One region of the Bradyrhizobium sp. USDA 372 genome, then DNA from elsewhere that is predicted to be linked to it. Evidence: predicted binding sites of a transcription regulator. Region 1 holds the regulator's gene; the other holds the start of a gene.
What was found. The regulator PhoB, encoded in region 1, activates phosphate uptake and scavenging genes when phosphate is short. The targets are predictions, from matches to a motif close to TGTCATNNANCTGTCAT.
Positions count from the first base shown of each region.

Region 2: AB7M16_RS27300 (YdcH family protein) is a predicted target of PhoB. The motif match lies at 2,843-2,859, and genes of this name have one in related genera.

Region 1 covers NZ_JBRJHR010000001.1:3,538,821-3,554,435, reverse strand. The annotation lists gene pstC (phosphate ABC transporter permease subunit PstC) at 22-1,011, shown strand; gene pstA (phosphate ABC transporter permease PstA) at 1,016-1,861, shown strand; gene pstB (phosphate ABC transporter ATP-binding protein PstB) at 1,858-2,679, shown strand; gene phoU (phosphate signaling complex protein PhoU) at 2,691-3,407, shown strand; gene phoB (phosphate regulon transcriptional regulator PhoB) at 3,422-4,129, shown strand; gene AB7M16_RS16870 (GcrA family cell cycle regulator) at 4,400-4,912, opposite strand; gene AB7M16_RS16865 (acetylornithine transaminase) at 5,373-6,581, shown strand; gene argF (ornithine carbamoyltransferase) at 6,581-7,516, shown strand; gene AB7M16_RS16855 (Hsp33 family molecular chaperone) at 7,687-8,694, shown strand; gene AB7M16_RS16850 (IS110 family RNA-guided transposase) at 9,129-10,382, shown strand; gene apaG (Co2+/Mg2+ efflux protein ApaG) at 10,598-10,990, opposite strand; gene AB7M16_RS16840 (OpgC domain-containing protein) at 11,187-12,428, shown strand; gene AB7M16_RS16835 (SGNH/GDSL hydrolase family protein) at 12,428-13,207, shown strand; gene AB7M16_RS16830 (SGNH/GDSL hydrolase family protein) at 13,220-14,203, shown strand; gene AB7M16_RS16825 (O-succinylhomoserine sulfhydrylase) at 14,315-15,502, opposite strand; SAM riboswitch at 15,579-15,615, opposite strand, start outside.
Region 2 covers NZ_JBRJHR010000001.1:5,833,764-5,849,378, forward strand. The annotation lists gene AB7M16_RS27270 (5-(carboxyamino)imidazole ribonucleotide synthase) at 1-378, opposite strand, end outside; gene purE (5-(carboxyamino)imidazole ribonucleotide mutase) at 375-863, opposite strand; gene AB7M16_RS27280 (GGDEF domain-containing protein) at 1,006-1,716, shown strand; gene AB7M16_RS27285 (hypothetical protein) at 1,713-1,964, opposite strand; gene AB7M16_RS27290 (hypothetical protein) at 2,062-2,280, opposite strand; gene AB7M16_RS27295 (YdcH family protein) at 2,410-2,616, opposite strand; gene AB7M16_RS27300 (YdcH family protein) at 2,946-3,125, shown strand; gene AB7M16_RS27305 (NAD(P)/FAD-dependent oxidoreductase) at 3,271-4,395, opposite strand; gene AB7M16_RS27310 (EAL domain-containing protein) at 4,598-7,285, shown strand; gene AB7M16_RS27315 (glycerol-3-phosphate dehydrogenase) at 7,319-8,797, shown strand; gene AB7M16_RS27320 (ABC transporter ATP-binding protein) at 8,850-10,022, shown strand; partial or broken gene AB7M16_RS27325 (ABC transporter permease) at 10,019-10,934, shown strand; gene AB7M16_RS27330 (ABC transporter permease) at 10,939-11,751, shown strand; gene AB7M16_RS27335 (hypothetical protein) at 11,690-12,676, opposite strand; gene AB7M16_RS27340 (carbohydrate ABC transporter permease) at 12,792-13,643, opposite strand; gene AB7M16_RS27345 (carbohydrate ABC transporter permease) at 13,640-14,512, opposite strand; gene AB7M16_RS27350 (ABC transporter substrate-binding protein) at 14,610-15,615, opposite strand, start outside.

The DNA.
Region 1 (15,615 bases):
CAGGGGATCGGCGTGGCTGAGATGGCTGTCGAGAGCAATGTGATTGATGCTGCCGGTCCATATGATCGCGCCAAGGCCTTGAGCGCGTTCAAGCTCGGCGACGTCACCTTCTACTGGATCACGCGGTTGTCCGCGATCTCGGTGCTGCTGATCCTCGGCGGCATCATCATCTCGCTGATCGTCGGTGCGTTCCCGGCGATCAAGGAATACGGCATCTCCTTCCTGTGGACGCAGCGCTGGGCGCCCTCCGCCGATCCGCCGGTGCTTGGCGCGCTCGGGCCGATCTACGGCACGCTCGTCACCTCCTTCATCGCGATGCTGATCGCCATTCCCGTCGGTCTCGGCATTGCGATCTTCCTCACCGAGCTCTGCCCGCAATGGCTGCGCCGCCCGATCGGCATGGCGGTGGAGCTGCTCGCCGGCATCCCCTCGATCATCTACGGCATGTGGGGCTTCTTCGTGCTCGGCCCGTTCCTGGCCAACACCTTCCAGCCCTTCATGATCAGGGTGTTCGACGGTGTTCCCGTGCTGGGCGCGATCTTCGCGGGTCCCCCGTCCTATCTCAGCCTGTTCAACGCCGCCCTGATCCTCGCCATCATGGTGCTGCCTTTCATCACCTCGATCTCGGTCGATGTGTTCAAGACGGTGCCGCCGGTGCTGAAGGAAGCCGCCTATGGCGTCGGCTGCACCACCTGGGAAGTCGTCCGCAGCGTCGTGATCCCCTACACCCGCGTCGGCATCATCGGCGGCGTCATGCTGGCGCTGGGCCGTGCGCTCGGCGAGACCATGGCGGTGACCTTCATCATCGGCAATTCGTTCAAGATCTCCTCGTCGATCTTCGCGCCGGGCACCACGATCTCGGCCGCGATCGCATCCGAGTTCGCCGAGAGCGACGGCCTGCACCAGTCCGGCCTGATCCTGCTCGGCCTCCTGCTGTTCGTGCTGACGTTCTTCGTGCTCGCGGCCGCCCGGTTGATGCTGCTGCGCCTGGAAACCAAGGCGGGGAAGTGAAGTCATGAACCCGATCTATTCGCGCCGCCGCCGCTGGGACATCGTCATTCGCGGTCTCTGCATCGCAGCCGCTGCGTTCGGCGTCACCTGGCTCGCGCTGATCCTGATGACGTTGCTCTACAACGGCCTGGCCGGGCTCAACCTCCAGGTCTTCACCGAGAACACGCCGCCGCCCGGATCGAACGAAGGCGGTCTGCTCAACGCCATCGTCGGCTCGCTGATCATGACCGTGATCGGCGTCGGCATCGGCGCGCCGCTCGGCCTGTTCGCCGGCACCTATCTTGCCGAATACGGCCGCAACGACAAGCTGACCTCGGTGATCCGTTTCATCAACGACATTCTCCTGTCGGCGCCCTCGATCATCATCGGCCTGTTCATCTACGGCGCGGTGGTGGTGCCGATGCGGGGCTTCTCGGCGATCGCGGGCAGCCTCGCGCTCGCCGTCATCGTGATCCCGGTCGTGGTGCGCACCACCGAGGACATGCTGCTGCTGGTGCCGAATCCGCTGCGCGAGGCGGCCTCTGCGCTCGGTCTGCCGCGCTCGCTGGTGATCAAGCGCATCGCCTATCGTGCCGCGCGTTCGGGCCTCATCACCGGCGTGCTGCTGGCGACCGCCCGTGTCGCGGGCGAGACCGCACCGCTGTTGTTCACGGCGCTGTCGAACCAGTTCTTCAGCCTCGGCCTGAACAAGACGATGGCGAACCTACCTGTCACCATCAACAACTTCGTGCAGAGCCCCTACGAATATTGGAAGCAACTCGCCTGGAGCGGCGCGCTGCTCATCACCCTGACCGTGCTTGCCCTGAACATTGGCGCGCGCATCCTTGGCGCCGAGAGGACTGCAAAATGAGTGAAATGTCTGTTTCCGTCAGCGCGCCGACCGTTCATCCCGGCTCGCAGCCGCTGCCCGAGGCGCCCGCCAAGGTCACCGCGCGCAACCTGAATTTCTACTACGGTGAGCACCACGCGCTGAAGAACATCAATCTGACGCTCGGCACCAACCGCGTCACGGCGTTCATCGGCCCGTCGGGCTGCGGCAAGTCGACCCTGCTGCGCATCTTCAACCGGATGTACGACCTCTATCCGGGCCAGCGCGCCACCGGCCAGCTGCTGCTCGACCAGACCAACATCCTCGACGCCAAGCTGGACCTCAACCTGTTGCGGGCCCGGGTCGGCATGGTGTTCCAGAAGCCGACGCCGTTCCCGATGACGATCTACGAGAACATCGCCTTCGGCATTCGTCTGTACGAGAAGATCTCGAAGTCCGAGATGGACGGCCGCGTCGAGAAGGCGCTGCGCGGCGGCGCGCTGTGGAATGAGGTCAAGGACAAGCTCAATGCCTCCGGCCTGTCGCTCTCCGGCGGCCAGCAGCAGCGCCTCTGCATCGCCCGCACCGTCGCGGTGCGGCCCGAGGTGATCCTGTTCGACGAGCCTTGCTCGGCGCTCGACCCGATCTCGACCGCCAAGGTCGAGGAGCTGATCCAGGAATTGTCCGAGAATTACACGATCGCGATCGTCACCCACAACATGCAGCAGGCGGCGCGCGTCTCCGACAAGACCGCCTTCATGTATCTCGGCGAGTTGATCGAGTTCGACGATACCAGCAAGATCTTCACGTCGCCGAGCGATCGGCGCACGCAGGATTACATCACCGGCCGGTTCGGCTGAGGAGACGGAATATGGGTTCTGAACATACCGTAAAGGCCTTCGACAGCGACCTTCAGGAGCTCACTCGCCTGGTCGCCGAGATGGGCGGCATCGCCGAGCGCATGATCGTCGATTCCGTCGACGCGCTGATCCGCCGCGACGTGGCACTCGGCCAGCGCGTCGTCACCACCGACGCCGATCTCGACGCGCTGCAGAAGCGCATCGAGGAGCGCGCCGTGCTCACCATCGCCCGCCGCCAGCCGATGGCCGTCGACCTGCGCGAGATCGTCGGCGCCATGCGCGTTGCGACCGATCTCGAGCGCATCGGCGATCTTGCCAAGAACATGGGCAAGCGCGTCGCGGCGCTGGAGACGGATTTCCATCCGCTCAAGCTGTTCCGCGGCCTGGAGCACATGACAGACCTCGTGCAGCAGCAGGTCAAGAGCGTGCTCGACGCCTATGCCGCGCACGATTTGCCGGCGGCGATGGCGGTGTGGAAGGGCGACGAGGAAGTCGACGCCATCTGCACCTCGCTGTTCCGCGAGCTCCTCACCTACATGATGGAGGATCCGCGCAACATCTCGTTCTGCATCCACCTGATGTTCTGTGCCAAGAACATCGAGCGGATCGGCGACCACGCCACCAACATCGCCGAGACCGTGTTCTACATGATCGAGGGCCAGGCGATCACCGACAAGCGGCCGAAGGGCGACATGACGACCTTCGCCACGACGGTGCCGAATACCTAAGGAGCGACGACAACATGGGCGCACGCATTATGGTGGTAGAGGACGAGGAAGCTCTCACCGAGCTTCTCCGCTACAACCTCGAAGGCGACGGCTATGACGTCGAGACGGTGATGCGCGGCGACGACGCCGACACCCGCCTCAAGGAGCACATTCCCGATCTGATCGTGCTCGACTGGATGCTGCCGGGCCTGTCGGGCATCGAGCTGTGCCGGCGGCTTCGGACCCGTCCCGAGACCAAGCAGCTGCCGATCATCATGCTCACCGCGCGCGGCGAGGAGAGCGAGCGGGTACGGGGCCTCGCAACCGGCGCCGACGATTACATCGTCAAGCCGTTCTCGGTGCCGGAGCTGCTCGCGCGCGTGAAGGGTCTGCTCAGGCGCGCCAGCCCCGAGCGGCTCGCCACCGTGCTCGCCTATGGCGACATCGAGCTCGACCGCGACAAGCGCCGCGTGGCGCGCTCGGGCCGGCCGATCGATCTCGGCCCGACCGAATATCGCCTGCTGGAGTTCTTCCTGGAGCATCCCGGCCGCGTGTTCTCGCGCGAGCAGCTGCTCGATAGCGTCTGGGGCCGCGACATCTATATCGATGAGCGTACCGTCGACGTCCATATCGGCCGCCTGCGCAAGCTGCTCAATCTCGGCCGCGAGCAGGACCCGATCCGCACCGTCCGCGGCGCCGGCTACGCGCTGGATGATCGCTTCGCGAAGGCCGAGCAGACGTAGGCGTTTCGAGCTGTTGTTTGGCGAGCTGTGGCCACAATCTCAGCCGTCATCCCGGCGCGCGCGCAGCGCGAGCCCGGGATCTCAGCGCGAGCGCTTGCGCTCGTCGCGATCAACCCAAGGACTTTGTTTGGCGAAGACCCGGCGTGACCATCTCGCGCAGCAATTGCGCCCTGTGGTTATGGATCCCCGCCTTCGCGGGGATGACACTGAGTAGGTGGCGCCGTCATCGTGTGACGGCTGTAATCTCGGCGATCAACTAATCCCGCAAGCTCAGCGCGTGCTCGGCTTCGCCGGTGCGCGACGGCGGTCCGCTGCGGGCTGATAGGCCACGCGCGAATGCTGGGCGCAATAGGGCAGGCCCGAGAGCGCCTTGCCGCCGCAGAAGAAGAAATCCGGGCTCGAGGGATCGCCGACCGGCCAGTGGCAGGTCGCCTCGTTCAATTCCAGCAGCGACAGCCGCTGGCTCATCGGCACCACGTTGTCGTAGGTAACCGGCTCGGCTTCCACCTCGACCTCGAAGGCCTGCGCCAGCGCGGTGTTACCGCGCGCAACGGGTCGCGTCACGCGCATCATGTGCTGCGCGGGCCGTGCCTTGCGCGGCCGCGGCGCTGCCGATGAAGGGCTCTTGGCGCGGCCGGACAGGCCGAGCCGGTGCACCTTGCCGATCACGGCATTGCGGGTCACATTGCCGAGCTCCGCCGCGATCTGGCTGGCCGAAAGTCCGGCCTCCCAGAGCTTCTTCAGCTGCTCGACGCGATCATCGGACCAGGTCAAAACCGTCATTGCACCCTTTCCCTCGCAGCGCGCCTGCCATCCTGGAGCCTTCGCCGCGATTGCCTAAAGCCTTGAAAAACCCGTGCCGCCAGAATCCCTTAAGGCTCGCCGGGCGCGCTCAAGACGCCCGAACGTTTACGCCGGTACATGAGGACTTTTGGGATCAGAACTGCTGCACGAGATGTCGTATCTGACAGTCCAAACGCTACAATATGGCGTGACTCCCGCGCAAGAGTCCGCCGACTCGCTTCCACATGTTCCGTGGCGAAAAACCCGCAAAATCGGCACCGCAAGACTACGGATTCAGCGTTTCGCGAGGCTTTCCGGGCGGCATTGACACCCGTCTTTCCAAGCATAAGATAGTGCCACGTGCCGCCCTTAAAAGGCGGCACGTTTCGTTTTCCGGGGCCGGTCAATGGTGCGTTGCGCAATGCGTGCCTCACACCGTCCGCAACATTCAAGTGACGTCATGACTAACAGCGCCGCGCCGCATTTGCTCCCCGTCTTCGCCAGGGCCGACCTCGGTTTCGAGCGCGGCGAAGGCTGCTGGCTGATCGCGACCAATGGTGATCGCTATCTCGATTTCACCTCGGGCGTGGCGGTGAATGCGCTCGGCCACGTTCATCCCGCGCTGGTCAAGGCGTTGCAGGAGCAGGCGACGAAGCTCTGGCACATGTCGAACCTGTTCCAGAGCCCCGATGGCGAGAAGCTCGCAAGCCGCCTCTGCAATGAGAGCTTCGCGGACTTCGTGTTCTTCTGCAATTCCGGCGCCGAGGCGCTGGAAGGTGTGGTCAAGCTCGTCCGCCATCATCACTTCTCCAAGGGCCATCCGGAGCGTTATCGCATCATCACCTTCGAGGGTGCCTTCCATGGCCGCACGCTGGCGACGCTGGCTGCGACGGGATCTGCGAAATATCTCGAGGGCTTCGGTCCGCCGATGGACGGCTTCGATCAGGTGCCGCACGGTGACCTCGACGCCGTGAAGAAGGCGATCGGCCCGCACACCGCCGGCATTCTGATCGAGCCGATCCAGGGCGAGGGTGGCGTTCGTGCTGCACCTCCCGCCTTCCTGAAGGCGCTGCGCGAGCTCTGCAACGAGCGCGGCCTGTTGCTCGCCTTCGACGAGGTGCAGACCGGCATGGGCCGCACCGGCGAGCTCTTTGCCTACAAGCGCACCGGCGTCACACCGGACGTGATGTCGCTCGCCAAGGCGCTCGGCGGCGGCTTCCCGATCGGCGCGGTGCTGGCGACCGCGGATGCGGCCGCCGGCATGGGGCCCGGCTCGCACGGCTCCACCTTCGGCGGCAATCCGCTCGCGATCTCGGCTGCCAACGCCGTGCTCGACGTCATGCTCAAGCCCGGCTTCTTCGACCACGTGCAGAAGATGTCGCTGCTGCTCAAGCAGAAGCTCGCCTCCGTGATCGATCGTCACCCCGATGTCGTCAGCGAGGTGCGCGGCGAGGGCCTCTTGATCGGCATCAAGGCCGTGGTGCCCTCGGGCGATCTCGTCACGGCGCTGCGCGCCGAAAAGCTGCTCACCGTCGGGGCCGGCGACAATGTCGTGCGCTTCCTGCCGCCCTTGATCGTCACCGAAGCGGAAATCGAGGACAGCGTCGGCCGGCTCGAACGCGCCTGCACGGCGATCTCCTCCAGTCAGACCAAGCGGGCGGCAAGCTGATGAGCACGACGCCCAACAAAGCTCCAAAGCACTTCCTGGACATCAACGAGCTGCCGCTGTCGGAGCTCAAGAGCATGCTCGCCGCCTCTTCCGCCATGAAGGCGAAGCAGAAGGCGCAGCAGCCGGTCAGGCCGCTCGAAGGCAAGACGCTGGCGATGATCTTCGAGCGTCCCTCCACCCGCACCCGCGTCTCGTTCGACGTCGGCATGCGCCAGCTCGGCGGCGAGGCGATCATGCTCACCGGCGCCGAGATGCAGCTCGGCCGCGGCGAGACCATCGCCGACACCGCGCGGGTGCTGTCGCGCTATGTCGACGCCATCATGATCCGCATCCTCAATCACGATGCGCTGCTGGAGCTTGCGGCCAACGCCACGGTGCCCGTCATCAACGGCCTGACCCGGCGTTCGCATCCCTGCCAGGTGATGGCCGACCTCATGACCTATGAGGAGCATCGCGGCCCGATCGAGGGCAAGACGGTGGCCTGGACCGGCGACGACAACAACGTGCTGGCGTCCTGGGCCCATGCCGCCGAGCGCTTCAAATTCCAGCTCAACGTCGCAACGCCGCCGGAGCTCGCACCGAAAAAGGTCATGCGGGACTGGATCAAGGCGACGGGCGCGCCGATCGTGCTCGGTACCGATCCCGAGGCCGCGGTGCGCGGCGCCGATTGCGTCGTCACCGACACCTGGGTGTCGATGGGCGACAAGGAGGGCGAGCACCGTCACAACGTGCTCAAGCCCTACCAGGTCAATGCCAAGCTGATGTCGCTGGCCAAGGCGGATGCATTGTTCATGCACTGCCTTCCGGCCCATCGCGGCGAGGAGGTCACGGATGAAGTGATCGACGGCCCGCAATCGGTCGTGTTCGACGAGGCCGAAAACCGCCTGCATGCGCAGAAGGGCATCTTGGCCTGGTGCTTCGACGCGGTGAAGTGACCTTTCTGAAGCCCGGATGGAGCGCAGCGAAATCCGGGGTTCTCAGCGTGCGGAACGATCTCCCCGGATTACGCTGCGCTCCATCCGGGCTGCGCGGCCCGTCGTTCTGAGGACGACGGAATGCGGCCGTTCCCCTTCCATTTCCGCCCACCGACCCCAGATAATGCGCCATGGTTTTCCAATCTCCTGACATGAATACCGGGCCTGAAGGCCCGGTTCGCGCGCCATCATCGGTTCCGGTCGATGACGCCGTGCTGCCTTACGAGGTCGACGCGCTCGACGTGCGCGGGCGCCTGGTGCGGCTTGGCCCTGCGCTCGACGACATCCTCACCAAGCACGATTATCCCGCGCCGGTCGGCAAGCTGCTCGGCGAGGCCATCGTGCTGGCCACGCTGCTCGGCTCGGCGCTCAAATTCGAGGGCCGCTTCATTCTTCAGGCCCAGACCGATGGCCCGGTGTCGTTCCTGGTGGTCGACTACAAGGCCCCGGACCGTCTGCGCGCCTATGCGCGGTTTGATGCCTCGCGCCTGGGCACGGCAAAAGATTCCGGCACGCTGCTCGGTCGCGGCCATCTCGCCATGACCATCGACCAGGGCCCCGACATGAGCCGCTACCAGGGCCTGGTTGCGCTCGATGGCGGCAGCCTGGAAGATGCTGCTCATGAATATTTCCTGCGCTCCGAGCAGATCCCGACGCGCGTGCGCCTCGCGGTCGGCGAGGAGTGGCGCTCGAGCGACGGCGGCAAGCATCGCTGGCGCGCCGGCGGCATGCTGATGCAGTTTCTGCCGAAGGCGCCGGAGCGCGCGCGGCAGGCGGACTTGCATCCCGGCGATGCTCCCGACGGCACCGAGGTGCACAGCGTCACCGAGGACGATGCCTGGGTCGAGGCGCGCTCGCTGATCGAAACCGTCGAAGACGTCGAGCTGATCGATCCCGAGCTCTCCGGCGAGCGGCTGCTCTACCGCCTCTTCCACGAGCGCGGCGTGCGCGTGTTCAATCCGCAGGTGCTCGAGGCGCGGTGCTCCTGCTCGCGCGATGCGGTCGCCGCGATGCTCAAGAGCTTCTCGCCCGACGACCGCGCCGCCATGGTCAAGGACGACAAGGTCGTCGTCACCTGCGAGTTCTGCTCATCGGTGTACCAGTTCACGCCGCACGAGGCAGGCGCGGAGGACGCGTAGCGTCGCCTTCGTCATTGCGAGCGCAGCGAAGCAATCCAGAGCCTTTCCGCGGTGGCAGTCCGGATTGCTTCGCTGCGCTCGCAATGACGAGGCTGGAGAGGCTATTCGCCAAGCGCTCGGACATCGTAGGGTGGGTTAGCGTAGCGTAACCCACCTCTTCTGGTTCTGCGGATACAAACAATGGTGGGTTACGCCTTCGGCTAACCCACCCTGTACCCTTGTGGGGTTCGTGGCGGCCTTCGGATGTAGACTGGCCGTCCGGGCCGATCCGCCGGGAGCAGCCTTGTCCACCTGTGCCTCGAGCACCGACGTAGGAACCGCGCCCCGGCGGAGCGACCGCGATCGAGATCCGGTAGGAGGTCGCGCCAAGAGCGCCGGTACAGGGACTGATCAGGATCGTGGTGGCCCGCCTTGCGAGCAAGGAGGTCTCAACAATGATCGAAGATGTACGCTGGTTCGTCGGGATCGACTGGGCAACGCGGAGCCATAGCGTTTGCCTGCTGGATGCCGCGGGAAGACAGGTTGCGCAGCACGAGTTCGACCATGGCGGCGCCGGGCTGACGGAGTTGCGTGACTGGCTGCTGGAGAAGACCAAGGCCGCACCGGGACAGATCGCCGTGGCGATCGAGATGCCGCACGGCCCGGTGGTGGAGATGCTGCTCGAGCACGGGTTTGCGGTGTTTGCCATCAATCCCAAGCAACTGGATCGCTTCCGCGATCGCTTCACGGTGGCCGGTGCCAAGGACGACCGCCGCGATGCTCATGTGCTCGGCGCCTCGCTGCGCACTGACCGTGCTGCTTTCCGTCGGCTTGTGGCAGACGATGCGGCGATGATTGAGCTACGGGAGTGGTCGCGCCTGGCGGACGAACTGCAGCAGGAACGCACGCGGCTTGCCAACCGCTTGCGTCAGCAGTTGTGGCGATATTATCCCCAGGCCACCAAGTTGACCGACGATGTCGCCGACGAATGGTTCCTGGCGCTTTGGCAGAAGGTGCCGACCCCCGCCAGTGCGGTCAAGGCCAGCGAGAAGGCCATCGCAGGTGTTCTCAGGGACTATCGTATCCGCCGTCTCAATGCGGCGACGGTGCTCGGGACTTTGCGCGAGGCACCGCTGTTCGTAGCCCCCGGCACGACGGAGGCAGCCTGCGCTCACATCCGCAGCCTGGCGGCACGTCTGCACCTGGTCAATCGGCAGATCAAAGAGGCTCATCAGAACCTGGACCGGCTATGTGCCGAGTTCGAAGGAGAGGAGAAGCCGTCGGGGCAGAGCTCGGAGCAGTGCGACGTGACGATCCTACGCTCCTGGCCAGGAATCGGCAGGATCAATCTCGCCACACTGCTCGCCGAGGCCGCAGAGCCCCTGCGCAGACGAGATTACCATGCTCTGCGCGCCTTGGCAGGGGCTGCGCCGGTGACGCGGCAAAGCGGCAAACAACGCTTCGTGATCCGCCGCCTCGCCTGCAACAGGCGGCTACAGAGCGCCGTCCATCACTGGTCGCGTGTCGCCATCCAACACGACGCTGCCAGCAGGCGACGGTATGATGCCTTGCGCAGAAAAGGACACGGTCACGCGCGGGCTCTGCGCAGCGTGGGAGATCGCTTGCTTTTTGCCCTGTGCACGACGCTCAAGCGACAGACCCCATACGATGCGGACCATAACGGCACAAAGAACTCCGCGAACGGGTGAGCCCCATTCCTTTGTTCGGCCGGGCGACCATTCCTTCGTCCCGACCTGCCGAGCGCCAGAGCGCCGCCCGCAGATGCTGTCCAGGATGCCGAAGGCACCGGCAAAGCCGGCGCGCAGCGTCCTGGACTGCATCGAGCACGGCGCTACCATATTGCCCTATAAGGACGTTCCCCTTGACCAAGGGTAGGAGGTCCTACGGCACCGAAGTCCGCCCCCTAGTTCAACACCCGCTTGTTGTCCGGGCTGTCGAGCGAAAACGTCGGCACGTCGATCTCGAAGCGCTCGCCGGTTTCGCTGACCATCTGGTAGCGGCCGGTCATGAAGCCGGAGGCGGTCGAGAGCGGCACGCCGGAGGTGTATTCGAAGCGCTCGCCGGGGGCCAGGATCGGCTGCTCGCCGACCACGCCCTCGCCCTTCACCTCCTGCTGGCGGCCGGAGGCATCGGTGATGATCCAGTGCCGCGTCTTGAGCTGCACGGTCTCCTCGCCCGAATTGGTGATGACGATGGTGTAGGACCAGAAGTAGCGCGAGCGGTCGGCCGACGATTGCTCCGGAACAAAGTTCGGCTCGACGGTCACTTCGATCTGGCGGGTCACGGCGCGGTACATGGCTGCCATCATAGCGAAATCCGCCCCGGGAACCAAACCCCTACGGGCGGCCTTGGCGACATCGTCCCGCCAGAATTGGAGGAAAAGCACACCACCGAGGGAGACACCCTTATGTGATCCGGGCGCTTTGCGAGACGACAGCCGGACCATTACACTGCTTCAACGTCGCGATTTGCGGAACGGTTTCCAGGCCCCGATGACCATTGCCGACCGAGTGACGGGATCGACCATCGCAGGAACCGCGGGCGCCAAGCCGCGCGCCGCTGCGCCGGCCATCACGCTGCCTGCCATCGGCGAGCGCGAGCTCCGGCTCGATCTGTTCCGCGGACTCGCGCTATGGCTGATCTTCATCGACCATCTGCCGCCCAGTCTGCTGACCTGGTTCACGATCCGCAATTACGGCCTCAGCGACGCCACCGAGATCTTCATCTTCATCTCCGGCTACACCGCTGCCTTCGTCTATGGCCGGGCCATGCTGGAGAGCGGCGTTCTCATCGCCACCGCGCGCATCCTGCGCCGGGTCTGGCAGATCTACGTCGCCCACGTCTTCCTGTTCACGATCTTTCTCGCCGAGATCTCCTATGTGGCGACCAGGTTCGAGAACCCGCTCTACACCGAAGAGATGGGCATCATGGACTTCCTCAAGCAGCCCGACGTCACCATCGTGCAGGCGCTGCTGCTACGCTTCCGTCCCGTCAACATGGACGTGCTGCCGCTCTACATCGTGCTGATGCTGGCGCTGCCTCTGATCCTGTGGTCGATGAAATGGCGGCCGGACGTCACGCTCGGGCTTTCGGTCCTGCTCTACGCGGTGACCTGGGAGTACGATCTCTATCTCTCGGCTTATCCGAACGGGTTCTGGGCCTTCAATCCCTTCGCCTGGCAATTGCTGTTCGTGTTCGGTGCATGGTGCGCGCTCGGAGGTGCGCGTCGCATGTCGCGCATCCTGGCCTCGCCCGTGACGATGTGGATCTCGATCGCCTATCTCGTCGCGGCGTTCTACGTGACGCTGACCTGGTACGTGCCGCAGCTGTCCCAGTTCATGCCGAAGCGGATCGAGCAGTGGATGTATCCGATCGACAAGACCGACCTCGACGTGCTGCGCTTCACGCATTTCCTGGCGCTGGCCGCGCTCACCGTGCGCTTCCTGCCCCGGGATTGGCCGGGCTTGAAATCGCGCTGGCTGCGACCATTGATTCTATGTGGCCAGCATTCGCTCGAGATCTTCTGCCTCGGCGTCTTCCTGGCCTTTGCCGGCCATTTCGTCCTCGCCGAAGTCTCCGGCGGGCCGGCCATGCATGCGTTGATTAGCCTCTCCGGAATCCTGATCATGTGGGGGGTTGCCTGGGTCATTTCGTGGTACAAGCGTGTGGCTGACAAGAGCGGTGCGAAAACCAAAAACGCCGTCGGCAACGCCGATCTGGCGGGAGGGGGCTGATGAAGGCGAAGGTTCTCCTGAGCCTGATCCTGCTATGCGGTAGCCTCGCCGCGCCCACGGCGCGCGCGGGCGATGCCGCGTCTGCCGCGTCCCCTGTGCCTGCGGCCTGCGAATTGCCGTCCTATCTGCTGACCAGCGAAAGCCAGCTGCCCAAGGTCGCCGAGGCGGTCAAGGCCGGCAAGCCGCTCGATATCCTGGTCATCGGCAGCCGCTCGACCACGATTCCCTCCTCGGAGGGCAGCTCCTATCCGGCGCGCATGGAGGCGATCCTCAAGGAGAAGCTGCCGCCGTCCGAGGTCGTGCACGTCTCCGTAGAAATACAGAGCAAGAAAACGGCAGAGGAGACCGCGTCCAGCTTCGTTAAGCTGATGGAAGCAAAAACGCCTACTTTGGTCATCTGGCAGACCGGGACCGTGGATGCTATCCGATCCATCGATCCCGACGAATTTCGTGGCGCGGTGACCGACGGGGTTGTTGCGCTGCAAAAGGCAGGGGCTGACGTCGTCTTGATGAATTTGCAATACAGCCCGCGCACCGAGACCATGATCTCGGCGCAGCCTTTTCTCGACAATATGCGCGTCGTTGCGCAGGAGCACGACATTCCGCTGTTCGATCGTTTCGCGATCATGCGGCAGTGGAATGAGCAGGGCCAGTTCGACCTGTTCAGCCCGTCCCGCGGGCCTGAGCTGGCGAAGCAGGTCCATGATTGCCTGGGCCGGGCGTTGGCACAGTTCGTGATTGACGCTGCTCACCTGGAGCCGGCCCAGCAGCAAAATTGAGGTCTAGCGTTAATGAGTTCTCTCCGCCCTTTTTGCCTGACGTCATGGCTGGCCGTGCCCGCAGCAGCGGCGCTGTTATGGCTGACGCCCGCCTCGCATGCGCAGACGCCCGCGCAACCTGCCCCCGCACCCGCCCAGTCACCTGATCCCGCGCCCGCTGCGCCGTCCCAGACCACCGTCGCGGCGAGGTCGTCCGAGCCGCGCGGCGTCACCTCGCGCGCCATCGACAAGGTGAAGGAGGTCGCGAAGTCCGCCGCCGACATCTTCAGCCGCGTGCCTTGCCTGCCGCCGAAGGGCGGCTCCAAGGCGATGGGCTCGCTGCCGCATGTCGCGAGCAAGCTCGTCGCCGGACAGCCCGTCGTCATCGTCGCGTTCGGTTCGTCGTCGACCGCGGGCTTCGGCGCGAGCTCGCCGGAGTTCAACTACCCCAATCGCCTCGCCGCGCAGCTGCGGCGTCACTATCCGAGCGCCGACATCACGGTCGTCAATGCCGGCGTCGGCGGCGAGGATGCGCCCGAGATGATGAAGCGCCTGCAGACGCAGGTGATCGACGTGCATCCGGATCTCGTGATCTGGCAGGTCGGCACCAACGCCGTGCTGCGCAACCTCGATCCCGCCGATACGGCCAAGCTGGTCGAGGACGGCATCAGCCGCATTCAGGCCGCCGGCGGCACCGACATCGTGCTGGTCGACCCGCAATATTCGCCGGCCGTCAACCAGCGCAAGGAGAGCGCCGGCAAGATGATCAAGCTGCTCGGCAACGTCGCCGAGCTGCGCAAGGTCGGCATCTTCCCGCGCTTCGAGGTGATGCGCGACTGGCACGAGAACCAGTCGATCCCGGTCGAGAGCTTCGTCATCGCCGATGGCCTGCACATGAACGATTGGGGCTATGCCTGCTTCGCCCAGCTGCTCGGCGACGACATCATCCGCTCCGTCGGCCAGATCAAGCTCGGGGTGAACGTGCCGGCGGATGTGAGAACATATCGGCCGATGTGAGAGGTTATCGCCGTAGGGTGGGCAAAGGCGCGCAGCGCCGTGCCCACCATCTCGTCATTGTAGTCGAGAATGGTGGGCACGCTTCGCTTTGCCCACCCTACGAAGCTTTCCTCACGCCTTCTCCAGCGCCGCGGTGAGATCCTCGATCAGGTCATCGGCGTGCTCGAGCCCCGCCGAGAAGCGAATGAAACCCTCGCTGATGCCGAGCGCGGCGCGGTCTTCCGGCTTCAGGCGCTGATGCGTCGTGGTCGCCGGATGCGTGACGAGGCTCTTGGCGTCGCCGAGATTGTTCGAGATCTTGGCAAGCTTCAATTCGTTGAGCACGCGGAACGCCGCCGCCTTGCCGCCCTTCACCTCGAAGCCGACCAGCGTCGAGCCGCCGCGCATCTGCTTCTTCACCAGCGCCGCCTGCGGATGATCGGCGCGGCCGGGATAGACCAGCCGCGAGATCTTGGGATGGCTCGCCAGCACCTCGGCGATGCGCGCGGCCGTGTCGGTCTGCGCGCGCACGCGCACGCCGAGCGTCTCCAGGCCCTTGAGCAGGACCCAGGCATTGAACGGCGAGATCGACGGGCCGGTCTGGCGCATGAAATTGTGGATGTGCTCGGCGATGAAGGCTTCCGAGGACAGGATGATGCCGCCGAGACAGCGGCCCTGGCCGTCGATGTGCTTGGTCGCGGAGTAGACGACGACGTCGGCGCCGAGCGCGAGCGGGCTCTGCCAGATCGGCGTCGCAAACACGTTGTCGACGACGAGCCGCGCGCCGCCCTTGTGCGCGATCTCGGCGATCGAGGGAATGTCGAGCACATCGAGCGTCGGGTTGGTCGGGCTCTCCAGGAAGAACGTCTTGGTGTTGCGCTTCACCGCGCGCTGCCATTCATCGAGATTGGCACCGTCGACCAGCGTGGTCTCGATGCCATAGCGCGGCAGCAGGTCCTGGACGACGTAGAGGCACGAGCCGAACAGCGCGCGGGAGGCGACGACGTGATCGCCGGCCTTGAGCGGTGCCAGGATCGCGGTCGTCACCGCCGCCATGCCGGTTGCCGCCGAGCGCGCGGCCTCGGCGCCTTCGAGCTCGATCATGCGGCGCTCGAACATCGCAATGGTCGGGTTGGAATAGCGCGAATAGATGAAGCCGGGATCCTCGCCCTTGAACCGCGCCTCGCACTCCTCCGCGCTGGCGTAGACATAGCCTTGCGTCAGGAACAGCGCCTCCGACGTCTCGCCATATTGCGAGCGAAGGGTGCCGGAATGGACCAGGCGGGTTTCGGGGCGGTAAGTGGCAGACGACTTCGACATAGGACCCTCTCCGACATGACCGTCGAGGCGAAAACGGTCACAAAAAAACCGGCCTGGATATCTCCACGGGCCGGGATCACAGAGGTCCCCGGCCTGTTTAGCGACTTATTTAA
Region 2 (15,615 bases), 2.3 Mb from region 1:
GGCAGTGCCGATGCCGAGCCGCGTCACGAAATCCTTCTCGGCGAGCCGGTCCTGGGTGGTCTCGAGGATCTTGCGATTGGGCAGCACCGGGCGGCGCGCGTCCAGCACCAGCGCGGCTGCCGCCGGCACGTTCTCGAATTCATAGGTGATGACGTCGACATCGTGCGCGAACAACTCGAGCGCCTCGACGTCGGCATATTCGGCGCAGGTCGCGTTCAGCACGACGTCGAAGGCCGGCGAATCCGGATCGGGCGAGAACACCTGGCAGCGCAGGCCGAGCCGCGCCGCGGCCATGGCCAGCATCCGGCCCAATTGTCCGCCGCCGAGGATTCCGATGGTGTCACCGGGCTTCAGCTTCACGTGCCTGGTGTCCGTCACGCCTGGTCCTCCGGGCGCTCGGCGACCGCCTCGGTCTGCGCCTTGCGCCAGGCGGCGAGGCGATCCGACAGGGCCGGGTCCGACAACGCCAGCACGGCGGCCGCCAGCAGCGCGGCATTGATCGCGCCGGCCTTGCCGATGGCGAGGGTGCCGACCGGGATGCCCGCGGGCATCTGGACGATCGAATAGAGCGAATCGACGCCCTTGAGCGTCCTGGATTCGACGGGAACGCCGAACACCGGGAGTTCCGTCAGCGCTGCCGCCATGCCGGGCAGATGTGCCGCGCCACCGGCCCCGGCGATGATGACTTTGTAACCCGCGGCCTTGGCGCCCTTGGCGAAAGCGAACAACCGGTCGGGTGTGCGGTGGGCCGAGACGATGCGGCTGTCGGCAGCAATGCCGAGCGCGTCAAGCGTGTCGGCGGCGTGCCGCATCGTGTCCCAGTCCGACTGGCTGCCCATGATGATGGCGATTGGCGCGGTCATGACGTCAATTGTGCCCAGAAAAACAGAAAGATAGGCCAGATTAACGTTTCCGGCCGGCGGCTCGCAAGGCGGTGGCAAGGAGAAGGGAATCCACTATCCTGTCTTGGTGAATCCCCGCAAGCCTTCATTGAGCAGGATGCCCATGAAGAAACCAAAAAGGGCGAGCTCTGCGAAGGCCGGAAAGGGCCGGACCATCAGCGCCGGCCGATCCAAAGCCGCTTCGAGCCGCGCGGCCAAACCGGCCTTGCGCGGAGCGCCTGCTGCCGACGACAGCAAGGCGGCCATTCGCGGCCTCAGGAGCAAGCTGAAGGCAGCCCTGCTGCGGATCTCGGAACTCGAGGCGGCCGCCGACACCGATTTCCTGCTCGATATCCCCAACCGGCGCGGTTTCGAGCGCGAGCTCGCGCGCGCCATCGCCTATATGAAGCGCTACCGCGCCAGCGGGGCGCTGATCGTGCTCGACGTCGATCGGCTGAAGCCGATCAATGATTCCTTCGGTCATGCCGCCGGCGATGAGGTGCTCAAGGCGATTGTCGCCACGCTGACGCGACAGGTCCGCGCCTCCGACGTGGTCGGCCGCCTCGGCGGCGACGAGTTCGCGCTGCTGCTCTGGAATCTCAGCGAGACCGATGCCAAGGCGAAGGCCGCCGCCCTGGAGCAGGCGATCGACGAATTGTCCTTCGTCTTTCGCGGCCAGCACGTGACCGCGGGCGCCTCGGCGGGCGTCGCCCTGCTCGGTCCGCAGTCCGCGGCAGCTCGCGCCCTGGAGGAGGCGGATGCCGCCATGTATGTGCGCAAGGCGCACCGCCGGCACGAAGCGGCGGATCAGGCTCCGCAGCGAGCGCTAGTCTAGAGGGTTGCAAGATCTTCCGGCACGTTGCCGAATTTGCGCAGCAGCGTCGCATCCCCGAACTCGCCGGTCAAGGGATCGCCGCTGCGGCTGAATGCGACCGCGCCGATATGGCCGGCGCCGCGCGCCAGAATCTCTGCGCGTCGCAGCGCCGCCGTCGAGGACTGACACTCCTCTGCCGCGCCTGCGACGGGGGATCCGTCATCATCGATCAAAAAGGGCATTGCAACGTAATAGGTGACATCCGACATGGCGTTGCTCCGATGGAGCATGATCCGGAAAAGTGTCAAGCGGTTTTCCGACAAGATCATGCTTAAAACAAAGCGCGGTCTCTTCGCGCTTTGAAAATCAGGCGGCGCTGCTCTTGCTCCGCATCTTGCTGCGCGAAGTCTCCGGAATGCAGCCCGCGGAAATTGCCGCCTGCAATTCCTCCAGCTCGGCTTCCAGATATTCGTTGGCCATGATCAGCGCCTTGATGGTGCTGCGCAGATTGCCGTCGCACATCGCGATCGCCTGATCGCAGGCCTGTTCATAATGGCTGTTGTCGAGAAGGGCGGTCGCCGACATCTGCGTTGTCCTCGTGTGTTGTCTTGAGCGTTCTCTGAGGTGGTGGGGCGCCCGCGAATGTTCCTATTTTGTTCTTATTGAGTCAAGCGGATTCGGAAGCGGCGGGCGCCGCGCGAGACCGGCCCAGGCTCAGGCGATGATGTCGGGCGTAATCTGGTCTTCGATGAAAGCGATGCGGTCGCGCAACAACAGCTTGCGCTTTTTCAGGCGCTGTAACCGCAACAGGTCGGGGGCGGGCGATTGATGCAACGCATCGATCGCCGCATCGAGATCTCGGTGTTCCTGCTGCAACCGGGTGAGCTCGGCTTCGAGCTCACGCTCATCTTCATTGGTCATGTCTGCGGTGGCCGAAAACCGATAGGCGTGAGATCTGGGCTGTGGATGCCCTGTGGAAATTATCGTCCTTGCGCCGCGTGATCGCAAGCGATCTGCGATCCCTCGTCGCCGATCTCCCGCAAGATATTTCTGCGAGGAGCTGCGGCGTGGCGCCGGCGCATTGATATCATGGATTTTTCCGGCGTGGTTCCCCTAGTCACGCTTCGTTACATATGAACTTTCAAAAATGACGCGGCGACGACGGTTACCCATCGACAGGACGAATCGGTGATGTAGACTTAGGCGTCCGGATCGAATCCTGAGGTTCAACCCTACCGAGGAGGTTTCGAATGACAATTCAGGCACATCTCGTTGAATTGGAACGGAAGCACAAACTTCTCGAAAACGAATTGCACGAAGCTCTCGTGCACCTTTCAACAGACGACCTGCAAATTGTTGAGTTGAAGCGCCGGAAGTTGATGGTCAAGGACCAGATCGAGCGTCTGAAGCAAGGCGACACGCTCCACTAGTAACCCCCGTGACAGTGTAGAGTTGATCACATCCTTCACGCAGGGATGAGAGCATTCGTGCTCATCCCTGCTGCAAGGTGTGCACCGTGCAACAGGTTTGCGCGGCGCTCACTCTTGTTTGGACGCGTGGTCTCGATACCAACACTTATCCGCTTCTCGAAGCGCTCTCGATGTCTGCGAGCTCGGCGACGTGATCGGCGATCGCGAGCGAGGACGTCAATCCCGGCGATTCGATGCCGAACAGATTGATCAGGCCTGCAACGCCGTGATCGCGCGGGCCCTGCATCAAGAAATCCTGCGTGGCCACGGCCGGGGGCACGATCTTCGGGCGGATGCCGGAATAGCTCGGCATCAGCGCGCCGTCAGGCAGCGTCGGCCAGTATTTGCGGATCGCGGGATAGAACCGCTCGGCGCGTGAGGGGTCGACCTCGTAATCGATCGTCTCGATCCATTCGACGTCAGGCCCGAAGCGCGCCTGTCCTGCCATGTCCAGCGTCAGGTGCACCCCCAATCCGCCGGGCTCGGGCACCGGATAGATCAGGCGCGAGAACGGCGCCTTGGCGTTGCAGCTGAAATAGTTTCCCTTGGCGAGATAGGTCGCTGGAATCCGGTCCAGCGGCATGCCGTCGATGCTGCGCGCCACATGCGTCGCCGACAGCCCCGCGGCGTTGACGAGGAGGCTGCATTGCAGCGTCATCGGTGCCTCGCCGCCGGCATCGATCTCGATAAATCCGGCCGCCGCCCTGGCACGGATCAGCGGAGTGTGAAACGCGAAAGCCGCGCCGGCGTCCTCGGCTTCGCCGCGCAGCGAGAGCATGTAGGCGTGGCTGTCGATGATGCCCGTCGACGGTGACAGCAGCGCGGCGTCACAGGCGAGCGCCGGCTCCAGCGCGCGTGCGACCTCGCCCGAGAGCAGCTGCATGTCGAGCACGCCGTTGGCCTCGGCATGCGCCTTGATCGATTGCAGCTTCTCGGTCTCTTTCGGGCTGGTCGCGACGATCAGCTTGCCGCAATTCTTGTGCGGGATGCCGCGCTCGTCGCAGTAGCGGTAGAGCGCGTGCTTGCCGGCCACGCACATGCGCGCCATCCAGCTCCCGGCGCGGTAATAGATGCCGGCATGGATCACCTCGCTGTTGCGCGAGGAGGTGACGGTGCCGATCGCCTCGGCTTCCTCGAGCACGATCACCTCGCGCCCGGCCTGGGCGAGCTTTCGGGCCACCGCGAGACCGATCACGCCGGCTCCGATGACGACGCAGTCGACCCTATCCATGGTTGTGCAGGATACCAGTTGGAAGCACCGGTGGCGTATGGCCCGGGCAGGGGCGCGCAGGCGGGGCTTCCGTTAAGAAGGCGTTTATCATGTCAGGGCAATTGCCGTATTTCACGTGACATTATTCTGTTGTTCCCTCAGGCGTTTACCCGATCCAAACCCGCGAGGCCAGACAATCCGACGTTGAAATCGCGGGTGGCTGATGGCTGAGAAGAACTGGCACGTGGGCAGCACGCTTTCGATTGCTGTGCAGGCCCTCCTATGCCTGGCCGGCACGGGCGCGCCTGCGCGCGCCTTTGCGGCATCGGACAGCCTTGCCGTGGCGGCAGATCTCACCGGGCTTGATCCGGGCGTGATCTGGGAAGCCCTGATCGCCGGCATCGTGGTCTGCGCGTTCCTCGCCGCGATCGGGCTGTGGATCCATTCCTCATTGCGCCGGTCCAGGCGTTTGCAGCTGCGGCGCAACGCCTTCATCTCCTCCGCCATGAACAATCTCAACCAGGGCGTGGTGATGACGGATGCGCAGCGCCGCATCATCTTCTGCAACGACCGCTATCTCGAGATCTATGGCCTGACGCGGTCGGAAGTCCGGCCTGGCATGAATGGCCACGACCTTCTCGAGCTTCGTCGCAGGCGCGGGGTGCTGAATGCCGCCTCCGACGCCGAGTTCTACGACAAGGCATCGAGCGTCAACGGCCTGATCACGGAGCTGCCCGACGGACGGGCCATCCTGGTGAAATATTTCGTGCTGCCGAACGGTGGCTCGGTGGCGACCCATCTCGACGTCAGCGAGGAGCGCAGGCTGTCGCGGCAGCTCGCCTCCACCAAGCAGTTCCTGGAGACGGTGCTGGACCATGTGCCGGCCTGCGTGGCGGCCAAGAACATCGAGGACGGCTGCTACATCTTCGCCAACAGCGCCTATGAGAAGTTCTGGGGATTGTCGCGGGACTTCGCCGTCGGCAGGAATGCGCGGGAGCTGTTTGCATCGGCCTCGGCCGCGAGCATCGAGGCGGCCGACGAGGCGGCACTCAATTCGCCGGATGGCCAGTACCGCAACGAGTTCGACGTGGATCGTGCCGGTGCGCAGCGCACGGTCGCCTCGATCCGGATCGTGGTCCGCAACGAGAGCAATAAGCCCGAATTTCTGCTCATCGTGTTCGAGGACATCACTGACCGCCGCTCGCTGTCGGAGGAGCTGGAGAGCACCAAGAAGTTCCTCGAGCTCGTGGTCGACAACATCCCGGTTGCGCTGATCGTGGAACAGGTCAAGGACGGCCGCTATCTTCTCGCCAACCGCAGCGCCGAGACGATCCTCAACCGCAGCCGCGAAGAAGCCACCGGCCTGACCGCGACCGACATCTTCAACGCCAAGGAAGCCAAGCTGATCGTCGCGCGCGACGAGGCCGCGATCAAGAAACGCGGGATGATCACCGAGGAGCATCCGATCTCGACCAAGGACGGCCTGCGGCTGTTCCTCACCCGCCGCGCCACCGTGCTGAGCGAGGCCGGCGAGCCGCAATATCTGATCAAGACCCACGAGGACGTCACCGATCGCCGGCAGACCGAGTCGCGCATGGCGCACATGGCCTATCACGACGGCCTCACCGATCTGCCGAACCGCGCCGCCTTCCTGCAGGCGCTGACCCAGATGATCGAGGCCTGCGAGGGCACCGGCGAGGAGTTCGCCGTGCTCTGCGTCGACCTCGACGGCCTCAAGGAGGTCAACGACGTCTTCGGCCATGCGCTCGGCGACAAGCTCCTGATCGAGGTCGCCCATCGGCTCCAGGATTCCGCGCGCGGCGGCGTGGTGGCGCGCCTGTCCGGGGACGAGTTCGGGCTGATCATCGACGGCAAGCAGCCCGAGGCCGGCCTCGCGCTGGCGCAGCAGATCGCCGAAGCCGTCGCGAAGGATTTTCAGATCGACGGCCGTCCGGTCCGCGCCGGCATCACCACGGGCATGTCGGTGTTCCCCCACAATGGCACCGATGGCGCCTCGCTGCTCGCCAATGCCGGTGCCACGCTGTTCCGCGCCAAGCAGAAGTCGCGCGGCACGATCAGCCTCTACCAGCCCGAGATGGACCAGCAGATTCGCGACCGCCGCGTGCTGCACCAGGACCTGTCCATGGCGGTCAAGAACGGCGAGCTCGCGCTCGCCTTCCAGCCGCAGGGGGCCGCGGGCCACAGCGTCGCCGAGAGCGAGATCATCGGCTTCGAGGCGCTGGCGCGCTGGCAGCATCCGGTGCGCGGCCAGGTTTCGCCGGCCGAGTTCATTCCCATCGCCGAGGAGAGCGGCCTCATCGTCGAGATGGGCGAGTGGATCCTGCGCGAGGCCTGCCGCGAGGCGGCGTCGTGGCCGAAGCCGCTGCAGGTCGCGGTCAATCTGTCCCCGGCGCAGTTCATGCACGGCGACGTGGTCGGCCTCGTCCATTCGATCCTGCTCGAGACGGGCCTTGCACCCGGCCGGCTCGAGCTCGAGATCACCGAGGGTGTTCTGATCGAGGATTTCGACCGCGGTCTCGCGCTGCTGCGCCGGCTGAAGGCGCTCGGCGTGCGCATCTCCATGGACGATTTCGGCAGCGGCTATTCCTCGCTGAGCTATCTCCAGGCGTTTCCGTTCGACAAGATCAAGATCGACCGCGCCTTCATCATCAATCTCGGCCGCAACCCGCAATCGGCGGCGATCGTGCGCGCTGTCATCGACCTCGGCCACGGCCTCGAAATGTCGATCATCGCCGAGGGCGTCGAGACGGTCGACCAGCTCGCCTTCCTCGCCAAGGAGGGCTGCGACGGCGTGCAGGGCTACCTGCTCGGCAAGCCCTTGCCGATCGGCAAATATGCCGGCCTCGTCGGCCGCGACGAAGCCATGGAGCTTGCGCTGAAGACCGGTTAGTGATGGGAGCGTTCGCTCCCATTCGACGGCTTCATGGCGGATTACGATCTCGCGATCATCGGCGGCGGCCTGAACGGCGTCAGCCTCGCCCGCGATGCGGCGGGCCGCGGCCTGCGGGTAATCCTGTTCGAGCAAGGCGATCTCGGCGGCGCGGCGTCGTCGGCCACACCGCGGCTGATCCACGGCGATCTCTCAGTGCTGGAGCGCCGCGGCTTCTGGCGGGTGCGCCGGGCTCTGGCCGAGCGCCGGATCTGGCTCCGGATCGCGCCGCATCTGGTCCGGCCGATGCGTTTCGTGATTCCCGCGCATGTAGACGAGCGTCCACCCTGGTTGCTGCGGGCCGGCCTGTTTCTCTATGACGGCCTCGCCGGCCGGAGCGGCCTGCCCGCGTCGGCGACCCTCGACATCACCCATCACCCGGTCGGCAACGCGCTGAAGCGCCCGTTCGGCACGGCGTTCGAATATTCGGACTGCATCGTCGACGATTCGCGCCTTGTCGTGCTCACGGCGCTGGACGCCGCCGAGCGTAGTGCGGCGATCCGGACCGGCGCACGCTGCGTGCGTGCCGACCGAACCGACATCTGGCGGCTCGCCGTGGTCGATCGCGGCCACCGCCGCTCCATCACAGCCAGGGCGCTGGCCAATACCAGTGGCGGCTGGACCTCGATCGTCGCGGAGACAGTCCTGCGCCAGCCGCAGCCCGCCGTGGCGGCCATGCAGATGAGCCAGATCATCGTGCCCAGGCTGTTCGATTCTGACAATGTCTACGTGTTCCAGAACAGCGACGGCCGGCTGATCTTCGCAAGCCCGTTCGAGCGCGCGTTCACGCTGATCGGCACGGTCACGCATGATTTCACCGGCGACCCCGCCATCGTGGCGATGCGCGGTGCCGACGTCGATTATCTCTGCGAAGCGGCGAGCCGCTACTTTCGCGAGCGCATCGTCCCGACCGACGTGGTCCGGACCGTCTCGGGCGTCAATTTGAGGCCGGCGTCCGCGCGGCAACGCGAGGGTACGACCCTGTTCCATGCGCGTCGGCGCAAGGCGCCGCTGATCACGATGTTCGGCGGCGACGTCACCACCTCGCGCCGGCGCGCCGAGCGGGCGGTGACGAAGCTGACGCCGTTCTACCCGATGTCGCCGCCCTGGACCGCCGGCGCAGCGCTGCCCGGCGGAGATTTCGCCTGGGACCGTTTTGACACCGAGGTCGACCTCGCACGCGAGCGCTGGCGCTTCTTGTCGGAGCCGGAAGCCCAGCGCCTGGTTGCCGCCTATGGCTCGCGATTGTCGGCCATGCTCGGTGAAGCAAGGACACGCGAGGAGCTTGGCCGGGCCTTCGGACCCGAACTGACCGGCGCCGAGGTGCGCTATCTCATGAGCCGTGAATGGGCGCGCTTTCCGGATGACGTTCTGTGGCGCCGTTCCAAGCTCGGCCTGACCATGCCCGCCGCGGACCGTGAGGCGCTGGCGGTGTTCATGGCGGGCGAGAGCGTTTCATCCCGAACCGGTTGAGCTAAACACGATCGGCCGCTAGCGTGCGGCGGAATCGGGGTTGGCAGGGACCATGGCGGAAGAATTGCCCGAAACGAACGTTGCGGCTGAACCGGCTGGCGGAGAATCATTTCCGGCCGCAGGCCAGCCGCTGCTGCGCATCGACGGCGTTGCCAAGACCTTCGGCACATTCCGCGCCGTCGACGGGGTGTCGCTCGATATCAACGCCGGCGAGTTCTTCGCGCTGCTCGGCCCGAGCGGCTGCGGCAAGACCACGCTCTTGCGCATGCTCGCGGGCTTCGAGGCGCCGGACGAGGGGCGCATCCTCCTCGGCGGCAAGGATATCGCGCAGGCGCTGCCGCATGAGCGGCCGATCAACATGATGTTCCAGAATTATGCGCTGTTCCCACATCTGTCGGTGCGCGACAACATCGCCTTCGGCCTGAAGCGCGCCGGCATGCCGCGTGCCGAGATCGCGACGCGCGTGGCGGAGATGGTCGCGCTGGTCAAGCTCGAAGGGTTGGAAAAGCGCAAGCCGGACCAGCTGTCCGGCGGTCAGCGCCAGCGCGTGGCGCTGGCCCGCGCCCTGGCGCGCCGGCCACAACTGCTGCTGCTCGACGAGCCGCTCGCGGCCCTCGACAAGAAGCTGCGCGAGAGCACGCAAGCCGAGCTGATGGAGCTGCAGCGGCGGCTCGGCATGACCTTCATCATCGTCACCCACGACCAGGAGGAGGCGATGACGATGGCGAGCCGGATCGGTGTGATGAAATCAGGCAAGCTCGCCCAGGTCGCGAGCCCCCGCGAGCTCTACGAGGCGCCGCGTTCGCGCTGGATCGCCGAGTTCGTCGGCGACATCAATCTGTTCGACGGGGAGTCCAAGTTGCGCGACGGTCGTCGTCTGGTCATCGGCACGCGTGATGCGGGGGCGCTGGTGGTGGCCGAGCCGCGCGAAGCCGTCGGCACCGGAAAACTGGCGGTCGCGATCCGTCCCGAGAAGGTCAAGCTGTCGCGCCGCGCCCCGGTCAGCGAGGCCGGTCGTGAGACGGCGATCAACACTCTCGACGGCGTGATCGCCGACATCTGCTATCTCGGCGGCACCACCACCTACAAGGTGAAGCTCGACACTGGCGGAATGTTGCAGGCGTCGGTCGCCAACAGCGCGCGGCTCGACGTCGACGCCTACAGCCTGAACCAGCATGTCGTCGCCTGGTTCACGCCTGATGATTGCGTGGTGCTGCAATCATGAGCTCGCGCCGCATCTTCGCAAGGCGCGGCGCGCTTCGCCGCGATCGCGCCCTATGTCTGGATGGTGCTGTTCTTCCTGGTGCCGTTCGCCTTCGTGCTCAAGATCAGCCTGTCGCAGACCGCGATCGCGCAGCCGCCTTACGAGCCGGTGTTCGACCTGACGGCGGGATGGGACGCTCTCAAGGCGGCGTTCGCAGCGCTCTCGGTCGACAATTTCAAGCTGCTCGGCTCCGACGACATCTACGTCTTCGCCTATGTGCGCAGCCTCACCATCGCCATCACCGCCACCGCGCTGCTGCTCCTGATCGGCTATCCCATCGCCTACGGCATGGCGCGGCTGCCGAAACGGTGGCAGGCGGTGGCGATGGTGCTGGTGATCGTGCCGTTCTGGACCTCGTTCCTGATCCGCATCTACGCCTGGATCAACATCCTCCAGCACGACGGCCTGCTGAACCAGGTCCTGCTCGCGCTGCATCTGGTCAGCCAGCCCGTGGTGTGGCTCTCCACCGACACCGCGATGTATATCGGCATCGTCTATTCCTATCTGCCGTTCATGATCCTGCCGCTCTATGCCACGCTCGCCAAGATGGAGCCGGCACTGGAGGAGGCGGCCTCCGATCTCGGCGCGCCGCCCTGGCAGGTGTTCTGGCTCGTCACCTTCCCGCTGTCGCTGCCCGGCGTCGGTGCCGGTGTGCTCTTGTGCTTCATCCCGATCGTCGGCGAGTTCGTGATTCCCGATCTTCTCGCCGGATCCAATTCGCTGATGATCGGCCAAACCCTGTGGCTCGAATTCTTCACCAACAAGGACTGGCCGGTCGCCTCCGCTGCTGCGATCGTGCTGCTGTTCGTGCTGCTGCTGCCGCTTTTGCTGTACGAGCGGCTGCAGAAGCGGCAGCTGGAACAGGGGCGTTGAGACGATGCGCAAGGTCGCCCGCCTGTCCCGCTTCAACATCGCCTCGCTGGCACTCGGGCTGGCCTTCCTCTATCTGCCGATCCTCATCCTCGTTCTGTACTCCTTCAACGCCTCGCGCCTGGTGACGGTGTGGGGCGGCTGGTCGCTGCGCTGGTATCACGAGTTCTTCAACGATCGCGCCATGATCGAGGCGGCCTGGATGAGCCTGCGGGTTGCGGTCGCCTCCGCGACCATCGCGACACTGCTCGGCACGCTGGCGGCGGTGGCGCTGTCGCGCGGGGAGAGGTTCCGCGGCCGCACCCTGTTCTCCGGCATGCTCTATGCCCCGCTGGTGATGCCGGAAGTGATCACCGGATTGTCGCTGCTCTTGCTGTTCGTCGCGCTGAACGCCGAGCGCGGCTTCTGGACGGTGACGATCGCCCATACCACGCTGACCATGTGCTTCGTCGCGGTGGTCGTGCAGTCGCGCCTCGGATCGCTCGATCGCTCGCTGGAGGAGGCGGCGATGGATCTCGGCTGCGACCCGGTGCGCGCGTTCGTCGCCGTGACACTGCCGCTGATCGCGCCGGCGATCGTCGCCGGCTGGATGCTGGCGTTCACGCTGTCGCTCGACGACCTCGTGATCGCGAGCTTCACCACCGGCCCGGGCTCGGCGACGCTGCCGATCCGCATCTATTCGGAGGTGCGGCTCGGCGTGAAGCCCGAGATCAACGCGATCTGCACGCTGGTGATCGCCCTGATCGCGGTCGTCATCGTCATCGCCTCGCTCGCTTCGAAGCTGTCGAGCTCGCAGGGCGAGAGCGCGGCGCCGCTGTAGCCGGTCGTGCGGCGAACCGCGCGCGGGCCGCGTCCTGCATGGCCGCGCCGAGCTGGCGCAGCGCCAGCGCGTTGAGCGGAAACTCCAGCAGGATGTGAATGAGGCTGAGCGCCAGCAGGAAAGTGAACCCGAAAGCATAGTCGTAAAAATAGAGCGCGGTCGCCGCCGCGCTGGCCGCGGCCATTGCCGCGAGCCGTGCCTTCGGCACCTCGGCCCAGCGGATCACGTCGGCTTTGATGAACCAGTTGAGGTAGTGATAGGTGTAGACGAAGGCGAGCAGGCTGGTCAGCCTGGTGTCGAGGACGAGTCCCGGCACGCCGAACAGCCGGCCGAGCGCCGGGCCGACATTGCCGAAATAGTCCTGCCCGACCCGGGCAAAGCTTGCGAAGCGGATTTCGGCGGCGGGCGGCAGCAGCAGGATCGCGGCGATTGCGGCGAGATAGACCACCACCAGCGCGGCCTGCACGCGGCTGCCGGACCGGTAGGCGCCGAGCACCATGAAGATCAGCGTGAACAGCGAGACGTGGATCAGCGTCGGAATCAGGATGCCGATCACGGCGAGCGAGGAGCCGCTCGAATACATGATCGCGGACAGGGCAAGCGCCACCATGAACAGCAGCATGCTCTCGATCGCGGTGGCGGTCGCCGCCAGCATGGCGCAGACGACCAGCGCGGCCCACATCGCAAAACCGAACCACGAGGCGTTGTCGATCAGCGCCGCGACCACGGCGACGATGGCGAGGACCGCCGCAATGCCGCGATGGGGCAGGTAGTAGCTGCGGTCATGCAGCCACGAGATCTCGGTGAAATAGTGCGCCGGGCCGAGCACGACATAGGCCAGCAGCAACAGCTCGAACGGCACCAGATAGGCGGCCGCGAGCGCCAGCAGCATCAGGCCGAGATGGATCGCGTCGTTGCTTCGCATGATGCCGGGGCCCGCCTTTGGGAACCCGGAGGTTAGATGAGGCGTGGACAATCTTCAATTGCCCACGCCGTTGCTCGACCGCTTTGCTTGCGGCGACCCCTTGCGTCGTGTTGCGTCAGGACTTCACCGCGCCCGCCGTGAGCCCGCCCACCATGTAGCGGCGGAAGGCGTAATAGACCGCGGCCGGCGGCAGCGCGTAGATGAAGCCGGTGGTCATCAGCAGCTCCCACGGCGAGTCGTCGGCGGCGAGGAAGTTGCCGAGCGCGACGGGGAGGGTGATCTCGCGGTCGTTCGACAGCAGCAGGAACGCGTAGAGATATTCGTTCCAGGCCAGCAGCACCGCATAGGTGCCGATCGCGACCAGCGAGGGCATCATCAGCGGCACGTAGACCAGGCGGAAGATCTGCAGGGTGGTGGCGCCGTCCATCACCGCGGCCTCGTCCAGCTCCACCGGCAGCTTGTCGGAGGCCTGCTTGAGCACCCAGATGGCGTAGGGGCTCGCGATCGTCACCATGGCCAGGATCAGCGACCAGTGATTGTTGAGCAGACCGTAATTGCCCATGGTGCGATACATCGGCACCGCGAGGAACGCCGCCGGAATGAAATAGGTGAAGAGCGCGAGGTTCAGCACCGCGCGTCCGCCCGGCACCTTCAGCCGCGAGATCGAGAACGCGGCTGCGGTCGCGATGACCAGCGTCAGCGCGCCGACGGAAGCCGCGATCAGCGTCGAATTCCAGAACTGGACGTAGAAGTCGCGCAGGAAATAGTGCTGCTGCTTGAACACGATCTCGAAGTTGTGCAGCGTCGGATGGTCCGGCCACAGCTTGCCCGAGAACGCGTCCTCCTTCGGGGAGATCGCGAACAGGAACATGTGGTAGATCGGGATCATCGTCCACAGGAAGACGGGAATGCCGATCAGCAGCAGCCGCGCTTCCGTCGCGACGTCACGGAGGGAGGGAAGCTTCATCGCGACAACCGTTTCATCATGAAGTAAACGAGCGGCAGGACGAACGGCATCGCACAGACGATGGATGCCATCGCGAGCGAGAGCTGGTCGAGCCGGAGATAGCGGATACCGAGCGTCGCCAGCACGTGCGTGAGGTCGGCAGGTCCACCGCCGGTGAGCAGGTAGACGCTGTTGAAATCGCCCAGCGTCCAGATCATCGAGAGCAGCGTGCAGGTGACGTACAGCGTCTGCATCGACGGCCAGGTGATGTAGCGGAATTTCTGCCACCAGCTCGCGCCGTCGACCTCCGCGGCCTCGAACAGATCGTGCGGAATCGCGAGACGGCCGGTGATCAGGATCAGGGTCCAGAACGGCAGCGACTTCCAGATGTGAACGCCGATTGCCATGCTGAGCGCCACGGTCGGGTCATTCAGCCAGTTCGGGCCGTCATCGCCGGTAAACGAGAAGATGAGGTGGTTGATCACGCCCCATTCGGGATTGAGCATGAAGCGCACCGACAGGATGGTCGGGATCGACGGCACCGCCCAGGGCAGGATGAAGATCACCGAAAGCCATCTGATCCAGGGGCGCTGCTGCGCGAAGAAGCCGGACAGGAACAGCGCGATCAGCATCTTGATGTTGATGCCGATGACCAGGAAGATCAGCGTGTTGATTGCGGCGCGCGCGAAGATCGGGTCGTTGTATAGCGCAACGTAATTCGACGGCGCCCGCGCCAGCCAAAGCCCATAGCAAACGGGATAGACGACGAAGGCAAGGAAGACGAGCAGATAGGGCGCGAGCAGGATGATGCCCCAGACCTGCGCCGGGGTCAGCCGCGACGACAGGGGCGGGCCGGGGATTGCCTGATCGCCAGAGAGCGTGATCGCCATTCTTTCGAAACTCTTTGAAAGGACTTCCGGCCGCACGAGGCGGCCGGTGTTTGTCGTTTACCACTCCCTGCGAGCCACGGGGAGAGAGGGATGGACCTTAGCCCGCGACCTGCTTGATCCGGGCGATCAGCTCGTCCACGGCCTTGTCGACCGGAACCTTCTCGCTGACGACGCGGTTCATCGCCTTCGCCCACACGTTCTCGTTGTTGAGAATCGTGAACTTCCAGTTCTTGGTGAAGTCGAACGCTGCGGTGCCGCCCTTGAACTGGGCGTAGACGGCCTTGCGGTGCTTGTCAGCCTGCCAGAACGGGCTTTCCTGGCTTTCCTTCGTCACCGGGAACCAGCGGCCGAGCGCGCCCTCGATGTAGGGGCGGATGTTCTCTTCCTGCAGCAGGAAGCTGATGAACTGCTTGCCCTCGGTCTTGTTCTTGGCCGCGGTGAACATCAGTCCGGTCTTGACGTCGGAGCGGTAGCGGATGGTCGAACCGTCAGGCGCCTTCGGGAACGAGGCCGTGATGATGTCCTGTTCATAGGCCTTCTTGCCGGCCTCGCGCTGTTCCGGCGTGAGGTTCTGGTTCTGGGAATCCTCGAACCATTTCGCCGCGATCGAGATCGTGAAGTTATGGGTCATCACGATGGTCTTGTTGTGGAACGCGACGTTATTGTCGGGATCCTTCCAGGTGGTCGAGGACGGCGGGGTGCAGCCCTTGATGTAGGTGTCGGTGTAGTCCTTCATCGCAAGGATCAGGTTCTCGCGAACCTTGGGGTCGTCGACCAGGAGCTTGCCGTCGTCGTCGACCAGCTTGACGTGATAGGCGTCCATGAAGGTGTAGAACGACTGGAAGGCGTCGGTGGATTCCACGCCCATCGGCTGGCCGACGGCGTAGAGGCGCTGGCCGGTCGCCTTGCGGATCGCCGGCTGCACCTTGTCGCACCAGAAGGTCCAGTAGCCCGCCCAATCGTTCGGAATGTCGCTCAGCTTGAAGCCGGCCTTCTCCAGCAGGTCGTTCCAGATCTGAACGTGCATGCTCTGCTGCTTCAGCGGAAAGCCGTAATAGGCCTTCTTCTTGGTGACGTCGTTGTAGAGAATCGAGGCGTCGAGC